DNA from 4 places in the Streptomyces sp. NPDC104581 genome. Region 4 is predicted to be linked to each of the others. Evidence: riboswitches for the same ligand, from Rfam matches in the RefSeq annotation. Region 4 holds a riboswitch; each other region holds the start of a gene.
What was found. A riboswitch is a leader RNA that binds a small molecule or an ion and turns the genes downstream of it on or off. The one in region 4 is predicted to bind cyclic di-AMP.
Positions count from the first base shown of each region.

Region 1: linked by a shared signal. The riboswitch ahead of ACZ61E_RS12275 (peptidoglycan DD-metalloendopeptidase family protein) and the one ahead of ACZ61E_RS09550 (transglycosylase family protein) in region 4 are both predicted to bind cyclic di-AMP.
Region 2: linked by a shared signal. The riboswitch ahead of ACZ61E_RS23805 (C40 family peptidase) and the one ahead of ACZ61E_RS09550 (transglycosylase family protein) in region 4 are both predicted to bind cyclic di-AMP.
Region 3: linked by a shared signal. The riboswitch ahead of ACZ61E_RS01890 (transglycosylase SLT domain-containing protein) and the one ahead of ACZ61E_RS09550 (transglycosylase family protein) in region 4 are both predicted to bind cyclic di-AMP.

Region 1 covers NZ_JBVJNN010000011.1:149,128-152,808, reverse strand. The annotation lists gene ACZ61E_RS12290 (helix-turn-helix domain-containing protein) at 8-634, shown strand; gene ACZ61E_RS12285 (DUF6126 family protein) at 673-858, shown strand; gene ACZ61E_RS12280 (tyrosine-protein phosphatase) at 884-1,687, opposite strand; cyclic di-AMP (ydaO/yuaA leader) riboswitch at 2,101-2,259, shown strand; gene ACZ61E_RS12275 (peptidoglycan DD-metalloendopeptidase family protein) at 2,264-3,184, shown strand; gene ACZ61E_RS12270 (SGNH/GDSL hydrolase family protein) at 3,352-3,681, shown strand, end outside.
Region 2 covers NZ_JBVJNN010000032.1:40,234-43,914, reverse strand. The annotation lists gene ACZ61E_RS23815 (8-amino-7-oxononanoate synthase) at 1-982, shown strand, start outside; gene ACZ61E_RS23810 (ATP-binding protein) at 1,234-1,665, shown strand; gene ACZ61E_RS23805 (C40 family peptidase) at 1,744-2,214, opposite strand; cyclic di-AMP (ydaO/yuaA leader) riboswitch at 2,218-2,384, opposite strand; gene ACZ61E_RS23800 (hypothetical protein) at 2,758-3,066, opposite strand; gene ACZ61E_RS23795 (ATP-dependent Clp protease proteolytic subunit) at 3,074-3,681, opposite strand, start outside.
Region 3 covers NZ_JBVJNN010000002.1:64,254-67,934, reverse strand. The annotation lists gene ACZ61E_RS01895 (SRPBCC family protein) at 1-550, shown strand, start outside; gene ACZ61E_RS01890 (transglycosylase SLT domain-containing protein) at 671-1,414, opposite strand; cyclic di-AMP (ydaO/yuaA leader) riboswitch at 1,419-1,579, opposite strand; gene ACZ61E_RS01885 (right-handed parallel beta-helix repeat-containing protein) at 2,023-3,681, opposite strand, start outside.
Region 4 covers NZ_JBVJNN010000008.1:58,252-61,932, reverse strand. The annotation lists gene ACZ61E_RS09560 (cytochrome P450 family protein) at 1-702, shown strand, start outside; gene ACZ61E_RS09555 (transglycosylase family protein) at 844-1,797, shown strand; cyclic di-AMP (ydaO/yuaA leader) riboswitch at 2,056-2,231, shown strand; gene ACZ61E_RS09550 (transglycosylase family protein) at 2,235-2,912, shown strand; gene eno (phosphopyruvate hydratase) at 3,160-3,681, shown strand, end outside.

The sequences.
Region 1 (3,681 bases), on a different contig from region 4:
TGGAGGCATGGACAACCCAGCCGCCATCGACGGGCCCGACCCCGGGACCGAGGCCCTGCCGGACGTCGCCCCACAGCTGCGCGAGCTGCGCCGGGGCCGTGGCCTCACCCTGGAGGCCGCCGCCGCACGGGCCGGGCTCTCCCCGGCCCATCTCTCCCGGCTGGAGACCGGGCGCCGCCAGCCCTCGCTGCCCATGCTGCTCGGTCTCGCGCGTGTCTACGGTACGACGGTCTCCGAACTGCTGGGCGAGGAACCGCCCGAACGCGATCCGGTCATCCGCGCCGCACGGGCGGAACCGGTGGAGGCCGACGGCTGGATCTACCGCCAGGCCGGCAGCTCATCCGGCCGCGCCATGCAGCCGCTGCGGGTCACGGTGCCCTACGGGGCGCAGGGCGACCTCGTCCGCGTCCACCCGGGGGAGGAGTGGATCCACGTCCTCCAGGGGCGGCTCCGGCTGGGTCTCGGGGACGCCGCCCATGTGCTCGGGCCGGGCGACAGCGCCCACTTCGACTCGATGACACCGCACCGTCTCGCGGCGGCCGGCCCCGACGGCGCCGAGCTGCTGTTCGTACACACCCTGCTCACCAGCCCCACCACCGAGCTGTGCCTGCCGGGCGGGGCCCACCGCCGCTGATCCGCCATCGGCTCCGACCAGATGAGAGAGGCCACCCCGTGTCCGACAGCCCCGTGGACCCCGCCGCCGCGCGTGAGCCGGAGACGGCCGCCGAGCCCGTCATGGACGAGGAGCGCAACTTCCCGCGCGGCCTCGCCATCCGCCTCTTCGCCTACCTCGTGGCCGGCCATGTCCTGGCCGGCTTCCTCTACCTGCTCTTCGAGGCGGGCGCGCAGGGCCGCTAGGGTCTGTCCGGGCGGGCCGGACGTGCTACGTCTCGTCGACCAGACGGCTCCGCAGCCGCTCGCGCCTCTCGTCCGTCAGGCCCAGGCCGTCCGTGAGGTAGCGGTCGATGCTGCCCCACGTCTCCTCCATCGTCGTGAAGGCCGTTTCGAGGTACTCGGCCCGCGCGTCGAACAGCGGCGCCAGCAGCTCCATCACCTCGGGCGAGGTCCCGTCCGGCGCCGTGCCGCTGCGGCGTACCCGGTACCTGCGGTGCGGCTCGTTCGACTTCAGGTAGTCCGCCTCGATCGCGTCCCGCTCCACCCCCACGGCGAGCAGCGACACGGCGATGGAGAGACCGGCCCGGTCCTTGCCCGCGGCGCAGTGCATCAGGGCGGGCAGGCTCTCCTCGGCCAGGGCGTGCAGCACGCGCCGGTGCTCGGCGGTGCGGTCCAGAATGATCGAACGGTACGAAGCGGACATCCGGGCCACGCCCTTGCCGTCGGCGAGGATCGACCGGAGCTGGTCGAGATCCCCGTCGCGGACCATCTTCCAGAACTCGGTCCCGTCGGCCGGGTCGGTGAGCGGGATGTTCACATTGCGTACGCCGATCAGCTCGACGTCCAGACCGTCCAGCTTCTGGTCGGCCGCGTTGCGGAAGTCGAAGACCGTGTGCAGTTCCAGTGACGTGAGGAACGCGGTGTCCTCGGCCGTGGCGTGCGCGAGATGACCGCTGCGGAAGAGCCGGCCGTACCGCACGCGCCGTCCGTCGGAGGTCGGCAGGCCGCCCACGTCGCGGAAGTTGCGTACACCGGCCAGTTCGGGCTCGGTCGTCGGGACCGGCTGCGGCACCTCGTGCGTCACGTGAGCTCCTCCGCGTCTGCGGCCGGCGCTCGTCGCCGACGCTGTCGCGCTCCGACTTTACGACATCGGTTTCCGGCGAGATCACTGCGCGATTGCGGCTTCTGTCCGTATTGGAGGATTCAACCCAACGTGCCCTGTTCGCGGGTGAGATGGGGGCAGATCGTCCACGGCTGGTGAGCCAGATCATATCCGTGACGGTGTGTGGCGGCGCCGGGAAGGGGAATTGGGGCGGCGCACGGAATTCGAAGATCCGTAATCCACGCAGGGTGACCACTCACGGAGACCGGTATTCGACGACGTATTGCCGGAGGAATACGACGGCTTGTCCGCGTCGGTGCACGCGGCTTACCGTCACCGCAATCCGAGCGGATCGCCGAATCCTGCCGCCGTTCGGAATCCGCATCCACCCAGCACCCATCCACGTGTGGCAGGAGCGGGGGACCCAGGTAGTACGCCGGTCCGGACTTCCGGAACGGCTCGGGGTGAAGTCGCGTCACGGCGCGGCCGGGCATCTCCAGCCCGAACCCGACAGCTCACCTCGCAGGCGCCGGAGAGGAATCCGCCATGCCCGGAAAGGGTAAGCACCGTCGTCCGAGGACCAACCCGATCACCCGCGGATTCGTCGCCGCCGGAACGGGTGGCGCCGCCATCGCAATTCCGCTCATCGGTGCCACCGGCGCGCACGCCGCCGAACAGGCCGCCGCCCCGTCCGTCGCGCCGGAGCGCGCCGCGCACGCCGCCCCCGCCACGCAGACGCCCAAGCAGGCCGCCACCGCCAAGACCGTCAAGACGTACTCGGTCAAGGCCGGCGACTACCTCGCCAAGATCGCCGCGACGCAGAAGGTCAGCGGCGGCTGGCACAAGCTGTACAAGGACAACCGCGCGGCCGTCGGCGACGACCCGTCGCTGATCCACCCGGGCCTGAAGCTCACCATCGGCGCGAAGAGCAAGGCGTCCTCCGAGGGCAAGGCCCGGACCACCCCGGAGAAGCCGGCCCCGGCCGAACCCGCGCCGGCCGAGCCCGCGCCGGAGGCCGACACCACCTCGGCGAACGAGCCCGCCGCCCAGAGCGGCAGCTCCGGGTACACCGCGCCCGTCGACGGCGCGAGCGCCACCACCGCCTACCGCGCGGCCGGCGGCAGCTGGGCCAGCGGCTACCACACCGGTGTCGACTTCGCGGCCGCCACGGGCACCACCGTCAAGGCGGTCGGCCCCGGCACCGTCGTCTCGGCCGGCTGGGCCGGGTCCTACGGCAACGAGGTCGTCATCAAGCACGACGACGGCCAGTACTCGCAGTACGCCCACCTTTCCTCGCTCGCCGTCACCGCGGGCCAGACCGTCGCGGGCGGCGACCAGATCGGCCTCTCCGGTTCCACCGGCAACTCCACGGGACCGCACCTGCACTTCGAGATCCGCACCGGCCCGAGTTACGGCTCGGACGTCGACCCGCTGGCGTACCTGCGCGAGCACGGCGTTTCCATCTGACCGGTTCGACCGCACCGGAAAAGGCCGTTGGCCGGCACCCCGGGTGCCCGTCAACGGCCTTTTCGCTATTCCGGCTTGAACGAATTTTGACCGGTGGTGTTTCTCACCGGCGTCAACCTCTCCTTACGGTCGCGTAGGTCACATACGCGGGTGAAGGATGTTCCGCTGTGGCTGACGATTCGAGAAGAGAAACAGGCAAGTTCTTCGGGTCGTACGCCGCCGTCGGTGACAGTTTCACCGAAGGCGTCGGCGATCCCGGACCGGGCGGAGTGTATGTCGGCTGGGCCGACCGGCTCGCCGTACTGCTCGCCGACCGGACACCCGACGGTGCGGCCGTCGACGACCCGGACCACGGGTCGTTCCGGTACGCCAACCTCGCCGTACGAGGACGGCTGCTCGACCAGATCGTGGCCGAGCAGATCCCGCGCGCCAGGCAACTCGCCCCGGACCTGGTGACCTTCTGCGCCGGCGGCAACGACATCATCAGGCCCGGCAGC
Region 2 (3,681 bases), on a different contig from region 4:
CTGGGGCGCGGGCGCCACCGGCTCCCGGCTGGTCACCGGAACCACCGCCCTGCACGCCGAACTGGAGCGCGAACTGGCCGAGTTCTGCGGTTTCGAGGCCGCGCTGGTCCTGTCGTCCGGCTACGCCGCGAACCTCGCGGCGCTCACCGCGCTCACCGGGCGCGGCTCGCTCATCGTGTCCGACGCCGCCAACCACGCCTCCATCGTGGACGGTTGCCGTCTCTCGCGCGCCGAGACCGTCGTCGTGGCGCACGCGGACCCGGAGGCCGTGGACAAGACGCTCGAAGCGCGCGCGGGCTCGCGGGCCCTGGCCGTCAGCGACTCGGTGTTCTCCGTGGACGGGGACGCGGCGCCGCTCGCGCGGCTGGCCGGGGTGTGCCGCACGCGGGGAGCCGCCCTGCTCGTGGACGACGCGCACGGTCTCGGGGTGCTGGGCGAGGGCGGCCGGGGCGCCGTCCACGCGGCGGGCCTGGCGGGCGATCCGGGGACCGTCGCCACCGTCACCCTCTCCAAGTCGCTCGGCAGCCAGGGCGGCGCGGTCCTGGGACCGGCCAGGGTCATCGACCAACTCGTCAACACCGCGCGGTCGTTCATCTTCGACACCGGTCTGGCGCCGGCCGCCGCGGGCGCCGCGCTCGCGAGCCTGCGGCTGCTGCGCGCGGACCCGTCGCTGGCGGACCGGGCGCGTGCGGTGGCCCACGCGCTGCACGAGGGGCTGACCGGGGCGGGGCTGACCGCCGTACGCCCGGACGCGGCCGTCGTCTCCGTCCGCGCTCCGTCCCCGGACGCGGCCGTGCGCTGGGCCGCCGACTGCCGGGCCGCGGGGCTGGTGGTCGGCTGCTTCCGGCCGCCGTCGGTGCCGGACGGCATCTCCCGGATCCGGCTCACGGCCCGCGCCGACCTGACGGACCGGCAGATCGCCGTCGCGCTCGCGACGATCGCCGCCACCGCGCCCGACGGGGCCGTCCGGCGGGCCGGCTGACCCATGGGGGACCTCCCCGCGCGCGAGTTGCCCCCCTCGGTCACCGGGACCGGATACTTGAGCCCGCTCAAATACGTTTGCGCGTAGCAGGGTTCACCGCTTAGAGCGACAACGGGGCCCGTATCCGGGCGGATCGGCCGTGCGCCGGGTGCCGTTGATGGCAGTGTGTCGCGAAGCGCAATCCGGGGACGTACTCGCGGGCATCTGCCGTAGGTCGGTCTGCGTCCCGGTGGGAAAGGGACAGCGTCGCCATGGCAGACCATCAGGAAGCATCCGTCACCCTGCCGAGCGATCCCGCCTCGGTACCGGAGGCCCGCAGATATGTCGCGCGCGTCCTCGCGGAGTGGGGTCTGCCCGGCGAAGCCGAAACCGCCGAAACGGTTCGCCTGATCATCTCGGAACTCGCGTCCAACGCCGTGCAGCACACCTTCGGGAGATCACCGACCTTCACCGTCGACATCACCCTGGAACGCGACGAACAGCTGCGCGTCGGGGTCACCGACAGCCATCCGCGGTGGCCGCGCCGGCTCCCGGCCGCGGTCCAGCAGGACAACGGCCGCGGCATGGTCATCATCCGGGCGCTCACCGCCGAGTACGGCGGCCGGCTGGCCGTCACGCCCACCGCGGACGGCGGCAAGACGGTCTGGATCACCCTGCCCTGGACGATTCCCGCGCAGGGCTGACCGGCGGCCGTACCGCGTAACGGGCCACCGCGCCCACCGCACGAGGGCCGGCGCGGGTCGCGCACCCGCCGACCGGTGTCAGCCGACGCGGCCGTACCAGACGCCCTTGGACCAGATGCGCTCCAGCCGCACCACCTGGCCCGACTTCGGCGAGTGCCAGATCTTGCCGGCCCCGGCGTAGATCCCGACGTGGTAGACGCTGTTGCCCTGGTGGAAGAAGACGAGGTCGCCCCGTTCGCGGCCGGCGGCCGGGATGTGGCGCGAGGTGTTGTACTGCTGCTGCGCCGTGCGCGGCAGTGACTTGCCCGCCTTCTTGTACGAGAACACCGTCAGGCCCGAGCAGTCGAACCGGTGCGGTCCCGCCGCCCCGTGCCTGTACGGCGCGCCCTTCTTGGACGCGGCCACATGGAGGGCCTCGGCGGCGGCGGGCCGGGCGTGGGCCTCGGACACGGCGCCGGGCGCCAGCATCGCGCCACCGACGGTGGCGAGGAGGGCCGATGCGGTACCGGCCCGGGAGAACAGCGACGGGACATGCGTCTGCGCGGACATGCGCAACCCTTCGTCAGCCGCCTGTGAAGGATGACCTGTCGGGTTCGGACAGGCGAAGATGTCCGGCCGCGTGCGCGGCTTCACCCCGAGGGGCGGTCCATGCTCGGAACGCCCCGAACTGCTCGGGTCCTCCACTCCTGCCGATCCACTCGTGTCGACCAGTCATCCGGAGCGGCGGCAGGACTCGGCGTCCACCCGGACCGCCCCGCCGAGGTGGCGGGGGCTTGTCGTCCCAGGGATCTTGACGCGGCCTCAGTGAAATTCCGAGCCGAAACGACGGTATGTGACTCTCGTCACTCTTGGGCTGTATGGGTCGCCATGGGCGATTGGGTGAACGGCTGATATGACCACTCATGCGCTGTACCTGCGACGCAGCGCCGCATTTCGGCCGGACGGCCGATCGCCCCTCGCAAGTCGCCGCCGCGGACGCGAGGGACACGCCGATACGCCGAACGGGCGGGCGATTCCCGTACGGACGCGTCCGTACGGGGCGACGGAGCGTCTGTTCGCTTCGTCCCACCGGTGCGTGGGGTCCGGCCCGTATCAAGTCGCGGGGCCGGCCGGCAGGGTGACTCGCCCGGCCCTGCGCTCCCCGTCGAGCACCCGCAGCGCGCGGTCCAGGGTCGGGGTGTGCAACTCGCGCTCGCCCCGGGCGTGCATCAGTGTCAGCGCGTCGCGCAGTTCGGCGGCCCCGGCGACCAGGGCCTGTGCGGCGCGCAGCGCGCCGTACGTGTCGTCGCCGCGCGACGGGTTGATCCGGCCCACCAGGTCGACGACCCGGAGATAGCTGTCGACGAAGTCGCCCTCGGCGCGGGTCAGCGCGGGCAGCGGCGGCAGTTCCGGTGGGAGCATCGGACGCTCACCGGGGGGAGTTGAGGCCGAGTGCCGCCCTGCGGTCCTGGGCGACCTGGTCCACCAGGCCGTACTCCAGGGCGCCGGCCGCGTCGAAGACGGTGTCCCGGTCGATGTCGGCCTCGATCCGCTCGGCGCTCCGGCCGGTGTGCCGCACCAGCATGCCCGCCATCAGTGCGCGCAGCCGCAGCAACTCCTCGGCGTGGATGGCGAGATCGGACGGCTGGCCGCGTACGGGCTCCTCGATCCCCGGCTGCTGGAGCACGACGCGCGCGCCGGGCAGTGTCATCCGCTTGCCGGGAGCCCCGGCGGCCAGCAGGACGGCGGCGGTCGACACCGCCTGGCCGAGACAGGTGGTCGCCACGTCGCAGCCGACGACCTGCATCGTGTCGTACACGGCGGACATCGCGCCGAGTGAGCCGCCGGGGGAGTTGATGTAGAGGGCGATGTCCTGGCCGGGGGCCGAGTATTCGAGCTGGAGCAGCTGGGCGATCACGTCGTTCGCCGAGGTGTCGTCCAGGGCGGTGCCGAGGAAGACGATCCGGCCCTCGAAGAGCTTGGAGTACGGGTCGAGGGACCGGGTCCCGGTGGTGGTCCGCTCGGTGAACTCGGGCA
Region 3 (3,681 bases), on a different contig from region 4:
GGCGGCGAGCTTCGCGTCCGGCTGGCAGGTCTGCGTCACCGCGCTGGAGCGACTGCTCGCGGGGCGGCCCGTGGACGTGGGGCGGGACACACGGGGCACGCTGCACGAGGTGTACATGGCCCGGTTCGGCGAGCTGACGCGGGGGCGCGTCGAGAAGACGGAGGACGGCGGGCGCCGGGTCCGGTTCGAGCGCCAGCTCGTCCGGCCCGCGGAGGTCGTCTGGGCCCGACTGACCGGTGGGGCGGAGCCGTTGACCGGTTCACCGGCGCCGCCCGGCTTCACGGCCGGCGAGATCCCGGCGGGGCCGGTCACGGACGTACGGGCGCCGGAGGTCCTCGCGTACGCCTGGCAGCCGGAGGGCGAGGTCCGCTGGGAGCTGCGCGCCGGGACGGGGCACGGGCCCCGGCTGGTCCTCACCCAGACGGGCCCGCACGACTTCGACGCGGAGGCGGCGGAGGCGGCGTGGCGGGCGCGGGTGCGGGACCTGGCGGCGGACTTGGCGGCGGGGCCCGCGGACGCCCGGGACGGCGGGGCGGCCGGTCCCTCCTGAGCCGCCGGACGGCGTCGCATCGGCCCGCCCCGGCCCGGCCCGGACGGCGGACAGCCCGAGGCCGGGCGGGCTGCTCCGCGCAGTCCGTCCGGCCTCGGGGTCACGCCATGACCGTCCCGATCAGTAGGGGCCGTTCACGTTGTCGATCGAGCCGTAGCGGTCGGCCGCGTAGTTGCACGCCGCCGTGATGTTCGCGACCGGGTCGTACGGGTCGGTCGCGGTGCCGGGCACGTGGTACGCCTCGAAGGTCGGGGCGATGACCTGGAGCAGGCCCTTCGACGGCGTGCCGGCCGCCGCGTTGGAGTCCCAGTTGTTGATGGCCTGGGGGTTGCCACCGGACTCGCGCATGATGTTGCGGTGGATCCCGTCGTACGAACCGGGGATGCCGTTCTGCGCCATGACGTCCAGCGCCTCGCGGATCCAGCCGTCGAGGTCGTTGGTGTACGACTTCGCGGCCGTCTCGACGGCTTCGCCGGTCTCGCCCGGCGCGTTCTCGGTCGACGCGGTCGGGGCCGCCGCCTTCGGCTTGCCCGAGAGCTTCAGCTTCAGGCCGGGGTGTATCAGCGACGGGTCCTCGCCGACGGCGGCGCGGTTGGTCTTGTACAGAGCCTTCCAGCCACCGCTCACGGAACGGGCGTCCGCGATCTTGGCCAGCGATTCGCCCTTCGCGACGGTGTGGGTCACCTTCGCGGCGGCCGTGGCGGCCGTCGGGGCCTTGACGGGCTGCTGCGGGGCGGGGGCGGCGCCCGCCGTGGTGGCGGCCACCAGGGGCAGGGCGAGTGCGGCGCTGCCGGTGCCGAGGGCGATGAGGCGGCGGGCGAGCGGACTGGTGCGGGAACGGCGGTGCTTACCCGGTGCGGGCATGACGAAATCCTCTCCGTCGCCTGCGAGGTGAGCTGTCGGGTTCGGGCGGGAGATGCCCGGCCGCGCTTTCGGCGCGGCTTCACCCCGAGCCGGTCCGGCATTGCCGGACCGGCGACTTACCTGGGTCCCCCGCTCCTGCCGTACGTGAATGGGTGGGTGCGGTTTCCGGGCAGCGGCAGGATTCGGCGTTCCGCCCGGAATGACGAGAACGTAAGCGAGAACGTCCGGGCGAAACAAGTCCTGAATTCACCGCACCCCGCCATTCACTGATCCAATGGCGAACAATTCGAATTCCCGCCCGGCGGTACGGACCCTCAACTTTCCTTTCCCGCACGGGAGGTGGGAACGGACACGGGAGAAACACACCCGCCAAATCTGTGACACACATCACGGACTATTGATGCAACCGCCCGGCGACAACACGGCCCAGAAAGGGACAAGTTGGTTCCTGAGCGCACATAACACCCGCTCCGCAAAGCGGACAAAATACAATCTTCCACCTTTGGCGATATGCACTTTGTGTCAGAAAAGCGCCTTCCGTACGGCTCCCCTCACAGAGCCGTACGGAAGGCGCGCCGCGGGGCTCCCGCCCCGCCGTCGACGGGGTGTCAGCCGGCCGTTCGCCCGGCGCCGGGACCGCCCGTGATCACGAAGCTCGATCCCGGCTCGACCAGCACGTCTCCCTCGGCCGAGTTGGTGATGGTCACGTCCGTGAGCGTCGCGTTGCCGCGGGCGCCGCCCATCGCGAGGATGCCGGAACCGTTGTTCGACCTGTCGATCGACACACCGCTGATCTCGACGTCGGGGACGTTGCCGCCGCCGTTCTTGAACTGAATGCCGTCATACGTCGAGTCGGAGATCTCGGTGTCCCTGATCTTCACCCCGGTGATGTCGCGGCTCGCCGGGAAAATCGTGATCGCGCCGAACTCCTGGTCCTCGTTCCAGAAAGCGCCGCCGGTGCGGTGCAGCGCGTTTCCGGTGAGCAGGGTCTCGCCCGAGAAGGGCAGCGGATCGTGGTCCGTCGCGAGCATGATTCCAGGGTAGTTGGCCGTATCGGCGATCAGGTTGTTCTGCACCTTGTTGCCGTAACCGCCGTATATCGCGACGCCGTTGGCGCGCCAGGGCAACTGAATGGTGTTGTTGGTGAACGAGTTGTCGTGCGCGATGTCCACCGCCGGGTCCTTGACGTATCGACTGGCCCAGACGGCGAGCGAATCGTCACCCGTGGTACGGAAGGAGGAATTGTTCACCAGTGAATTGCGGGTGCCGTTGGTGAAGTTGATGCCGTCGGCGTAGGTGTTGCGGATCCGCATGCCGCTGAACTCAAGGCCGTCGGCCGGACCCCAGAGCGCCGGGATGTTGTCGTAGTCCCGGCCGACCCAGACGCCCACGTTGGCGTGCTCGATCCAGACGTTGGAGATCTTGGTGTCCTGTCCGAAGCGGCCGTTGAGGCCCACACCGCCCTCGGCGCCTCCGCCGCCGCGGATCCGGCCGGAGCCGAAGATGGCGATGTCGGAGATTTGCGTGTTGTCGTCGATGTCGAAGCCGAAGTTGCCCTCGTGCGGGTGGTTGATGCCGCCGGCGTTCTGCGGCTCGGTGAGCGTGTAGAGCTGTGAGTGCCACATGCCCGCGCCGCGGATCGAGACGTCGCTGATGCCGATCTGGTTGAACTGCCCCTGGTTGTCGGGGTCGTCGGTCAGGATCTTCTGCTCCTGACGCCACTGGCCCGCGGGGATCCAGACGCAGTCGATGTCGCCGTTCTGGTCGGCGGTGACCGCGTCCTGGATGGCCTCGGTGTCGTCGTTCCCGTCGTCGGGGACGGCACCGTACTCGGTGATGGAGGTGCACTCGGCGGGCTTGGCGGCCGGGGGCGCCACCTGCTCCAGATCGATCAGGTCGACGATGTAGAAGGACGCGTCGTCGTCCGCGTCGCGCTGGAGCTTGAACTCGGTGCCCGCCGGATAGCTCTTCTCCAGCAGCGCGTGCGACTCGTCGAAGAGTCTGCGGGCGTCCGCCTGGGGCGTGTTGGTCAGCGACTCGGGGTCGTCGGTGTTGCCGTACAGCCAGCTGTGCTTGGACGACAGATCCAGTTTCTGCACGAACGCGCCGTCGGCGTAGAGGCTGACGGTGGCGTCGATACCGCCACCGCCGGGCGCGTCCGGGATGGAGTTGCGTACGACGATCGAATTGGCCTCGTTGACCGAGGTGAACTGGACGAACTCCCCGGTGCTGTCCAGCCGTACCGATTTGCGGCCCGACGACTCACT
Region 4 (3,681 bases):
GGACCGCGCGGCGGGGTCGCCCGGTCCGTGAAGAAGATGCGCGCGTACCTCGCCGACCTCATCCACCGCAAGCGGGACGACCCCGGCGACGACCTGATCTCCGGCCTGATCCGGGCGAGCGACCACGGCGAGCACCTGACGGAGAACGAGGCCGCCGCGATGGCGTTCATCCTTCTCTTCGCGGGGTTCGAGACCACCGTGAACCTGGTGGGCAACGGCACGTACGCCCTGCTCCGCAACCCCGGCCAGCGCGCCCGGCTCCAGCGCTCGCTCGACGCCGGCGAGAGTGCGCTGCTCGCGACCGGGATAGAGGAACTGCTGCGCTACGACGGGCCGGTGGAGCTGGCCACCTGGCGCTACGCCACCGAGCCCGTCGAACTCGGCGGGCAGAGCGTCGCGGTGGGCGACCCCGTACTCGTCGTGCTCGCCGCCGCCGACCGTGACCCGGAACGCTTCGCCGATCCCGACCGGCTCGATCTGTCGCGCGGCGACAACAAGCACCTCGGATACGGCCACGGCATCCACTACTGCCTCGGCGCGCCGCTCGCCCGGCTGGAGGGACAGACCGCGCTCCGCACTCTGCTGACGCGGTTGCCCGACTTGCGGCTCGCGGTCGATCCATCCGATTTGCGGTGGCGCGGCGGGCTCATCATGCGTGGACTGCGCACGCTCCCGGTGCAGTTCACAGCGGTGCGTGACTGACGGGCCGTCAGCACTGTGACTTTCACGTGATCTCCGCTGCATCGACTTGTGACAGACGTTCGAGTACCGCTACCTTCACGTCCGTCTCAGCAGTCACGTGTTCGCAACTCACGTTTCAGCAGTCTCAAGGAAGGCAACCGCATGCGCTCCGGGAACGGCCGGCACCGTCGGCCCCGCCAGGCCCCCGCCCTTGTCGTCGCGGCAGGGGTGACAGGCTCGGCGATCGCCATCCCGCTGCTCGGTGCGACCGGCGCCAGTGCGGCCGACGCCACCACCTGGGACCGGGTCGCCGAGTGCGAGAGCGGCGGCATGTGGAGCGCCGACCTCGGCAACGGGTACTACGGCGGACTCCAGATCTCCCAGGACGCCTGGGCGGACTTCGGCGGTACGGCGTACGCGCCCAGCCCCGACCAGGCCAGCCGCAGCCAGCAGATCGCCGTCGCGGAGAAGATCCTCGACGCGCAGGGGCCGACCGCGTGGCCGACGTGCGCGCTGATCACCGGTCTCACGGCGGACGCCGACAGCGCTCCGGACGGTGAGCCCTCCGGCGGTGCCACCGAGGAGCCGGAGACGCCCGCCGAGCCCGAGCCCGAGCCGACCGAGACGGCCGTCCTGCCCGCCGCTCCCGAGTCGGTGCCCCCCTCCGGTCAGTTCGGCCGTGACTCCGCCGCCGGCGGCGAGAAGCCCGGCACGGGGGAGTCGAGCGCGCGGCCGAGCACCGAGGCCGGCACGGGCAAGGGCAAGCACCGCGGCGAGCCGGCCCCCGAGAGCGACGCGACGACCGGTTCGCCGGAGTCGGCGGACGGTTCGGGCGGTTCTGACGCCTCGGCGGAGGCGGGCGATCCCGGCACGTCCGGCGAGGCGCGTGATAGCGGTCGTCATGCCTCACGGGGTGACGGTTCGGCACGCGACGACGCCGCCGCCGAGGGCTCGTACACCGTCCGCTCCGGCGACAACCTGTGGGCCATCGCGGACGAGCAGAAGGTGGAGGGTGGCTGGCCCGCCCTGTACGAGGCGAACCGTGAGGTCGTGGGCTCCGACGCCGATCTGATCCTGCCGGGCCAGAGCCTCGATCTGGCCGTGGGTCAGGGGTAGTTAGGCGGACTATGTCCGTATCTGCGCAAGTGAGACAAGCGTCTCTTCGCCCCAACTGACACGGTCTGCCCGGCAACTCACCCCACGTCCTTTCCGACCTGCGTAAACAGAGGTTTCCTCGGGGCGGGACGGGCGAATCATCCCGGATGTTCCGTCTTTGAACATCCGGGATGCCTGTGTTTAACGTCTTAACCGCTCGCACCGCGGGCACCGTCGACCGTCACGCCGAATCCTGCCGTCGGTCGGGGGGAGTACTCGTCGCGTCAAGCGCCGAAGGCAGGAGCGGGGGACCCAAGGTAAGTGCCGGTCATCACGGCCGGCTCGGGGTGCAGCCGTGCGCGGGAGGACGTGAAGACGTTCTCCGGCGGCGCGGCCGGGCAACTCACTTGGCCCGAACCCGACAGCTCACCTCGCAGGCGTCGGTGAGGAGATCACGCATGCTGTTTTCCAGCAACTCAGGCAAGGGCAAGCACCGCCGTCCCTCCAGGACCGTCCGCTACGCCACCCTCGCCGGCATCACCGGTGCCGCTGTCGCGGCCCCGCTGCTCGGCGCCACCTCCGCCTCCGCCGCCACCACCGCCGAGTGGGACGCCGTCGCCCAGTGCGAGTCCGGCGGCAACTGGTCGATCAACACCGGCAACGGCTACTACGGCGGCCTCCAGTTCTCCGCCTCCACCTGGGCCGCGTACGGCGGCAGCGCCTTCGCCTCCAGCGCCGACCAGGCGTCGAAGGCCCAGCAGATACAGATCGCCGAGAAGGTCCTGGCGGGCCAGGGCAAGGGTGCCTGGCCGAGCTGCGGCGTCGGCCTGTCCAACGCCTCGAACGACGCCGGCTCCGCCGAAGCGGCCCCGGAGCAGTCCGCCCCCGAGGCGCAGCCGGCCCCGCGGAAGGCCGAGCCGCGCACCGAGCAGGAGCAGCCCGCCTCGCGTGGCGAGACGCGCGGCCCGGTCAAGAAGGGCGACGGCGAGTACAAGGTCAAGGCCGGTGACACCCTCTCCAAGATCGCCGAGGCCGAGAAGGTCGAAGGCGGCTGGAAGAAGCTGTTCAAGCTGAACAAGGACATCGTCGAGAAGGCCGATGTCATCTTCCCGGGTCAGCAGCTCCACCTGAGCTGACCCTTCCCCGGAACCCCGGCCCCGGCCCGGCGCGCCTCACTCCCCCCGGACGCGCCGGGTCCGGGGCCGGGGTCCGTCCGCCGGGTGAATCGGCGTGACTCCGGTGCGACATTCGCCGCACATCGTGCATTCCGGACTCTTTTCGTCCCAGCGGGCGGGCATCGGCCGACCCTCGCCCGGGAGCCGGTTAGGCTCATGCCGCAGGACCAATGAGGCCCCGCACCAACGCGTCACATCCCAGAAGGAGATGCTCGTGCCGTCCATCGACGTCGTCGTAGCCCGGGAAATCCTTGACTCCCGAGGCAACCCAACGGTCGAGGTCGAGGTCGGCCTCGACGACGGCAGCACCGGCCGTGCTGCTGTCCCCTCCGGTGCCTCCACCGGCGCGTTCGAGGCCCTCGAACTCCGTGACGGTGACCCGAACCGCTACCAGGGCAAGGGTGTCGAGAAGGCCGTCCTCGCCGTCATCGAGCAGATCGGCCCGGAGCTGGTCGGCTACGACGCCACCGAGCAGCGGCTGATCGACCAGGCGATGTTCGACCTGGACGCGACGCCCGACAAGTCCTCGCTCGGCGCCAACGCCATCCTCGGCGTCTCGCTCGCCGTGGCGCACGCCGCCTCCGAGGCGTCCGACCTGCCGCTGTTCCGCTACCTCGGCGGTCCGAACGCGCACCTGCTGCCCGTGCCGATGATGAACATCCTCAACGGCGGTTCGCACGCGGACTCCAACGTGGACATCCAGGAGTTCATGATCGCGCCGATCGGCGCC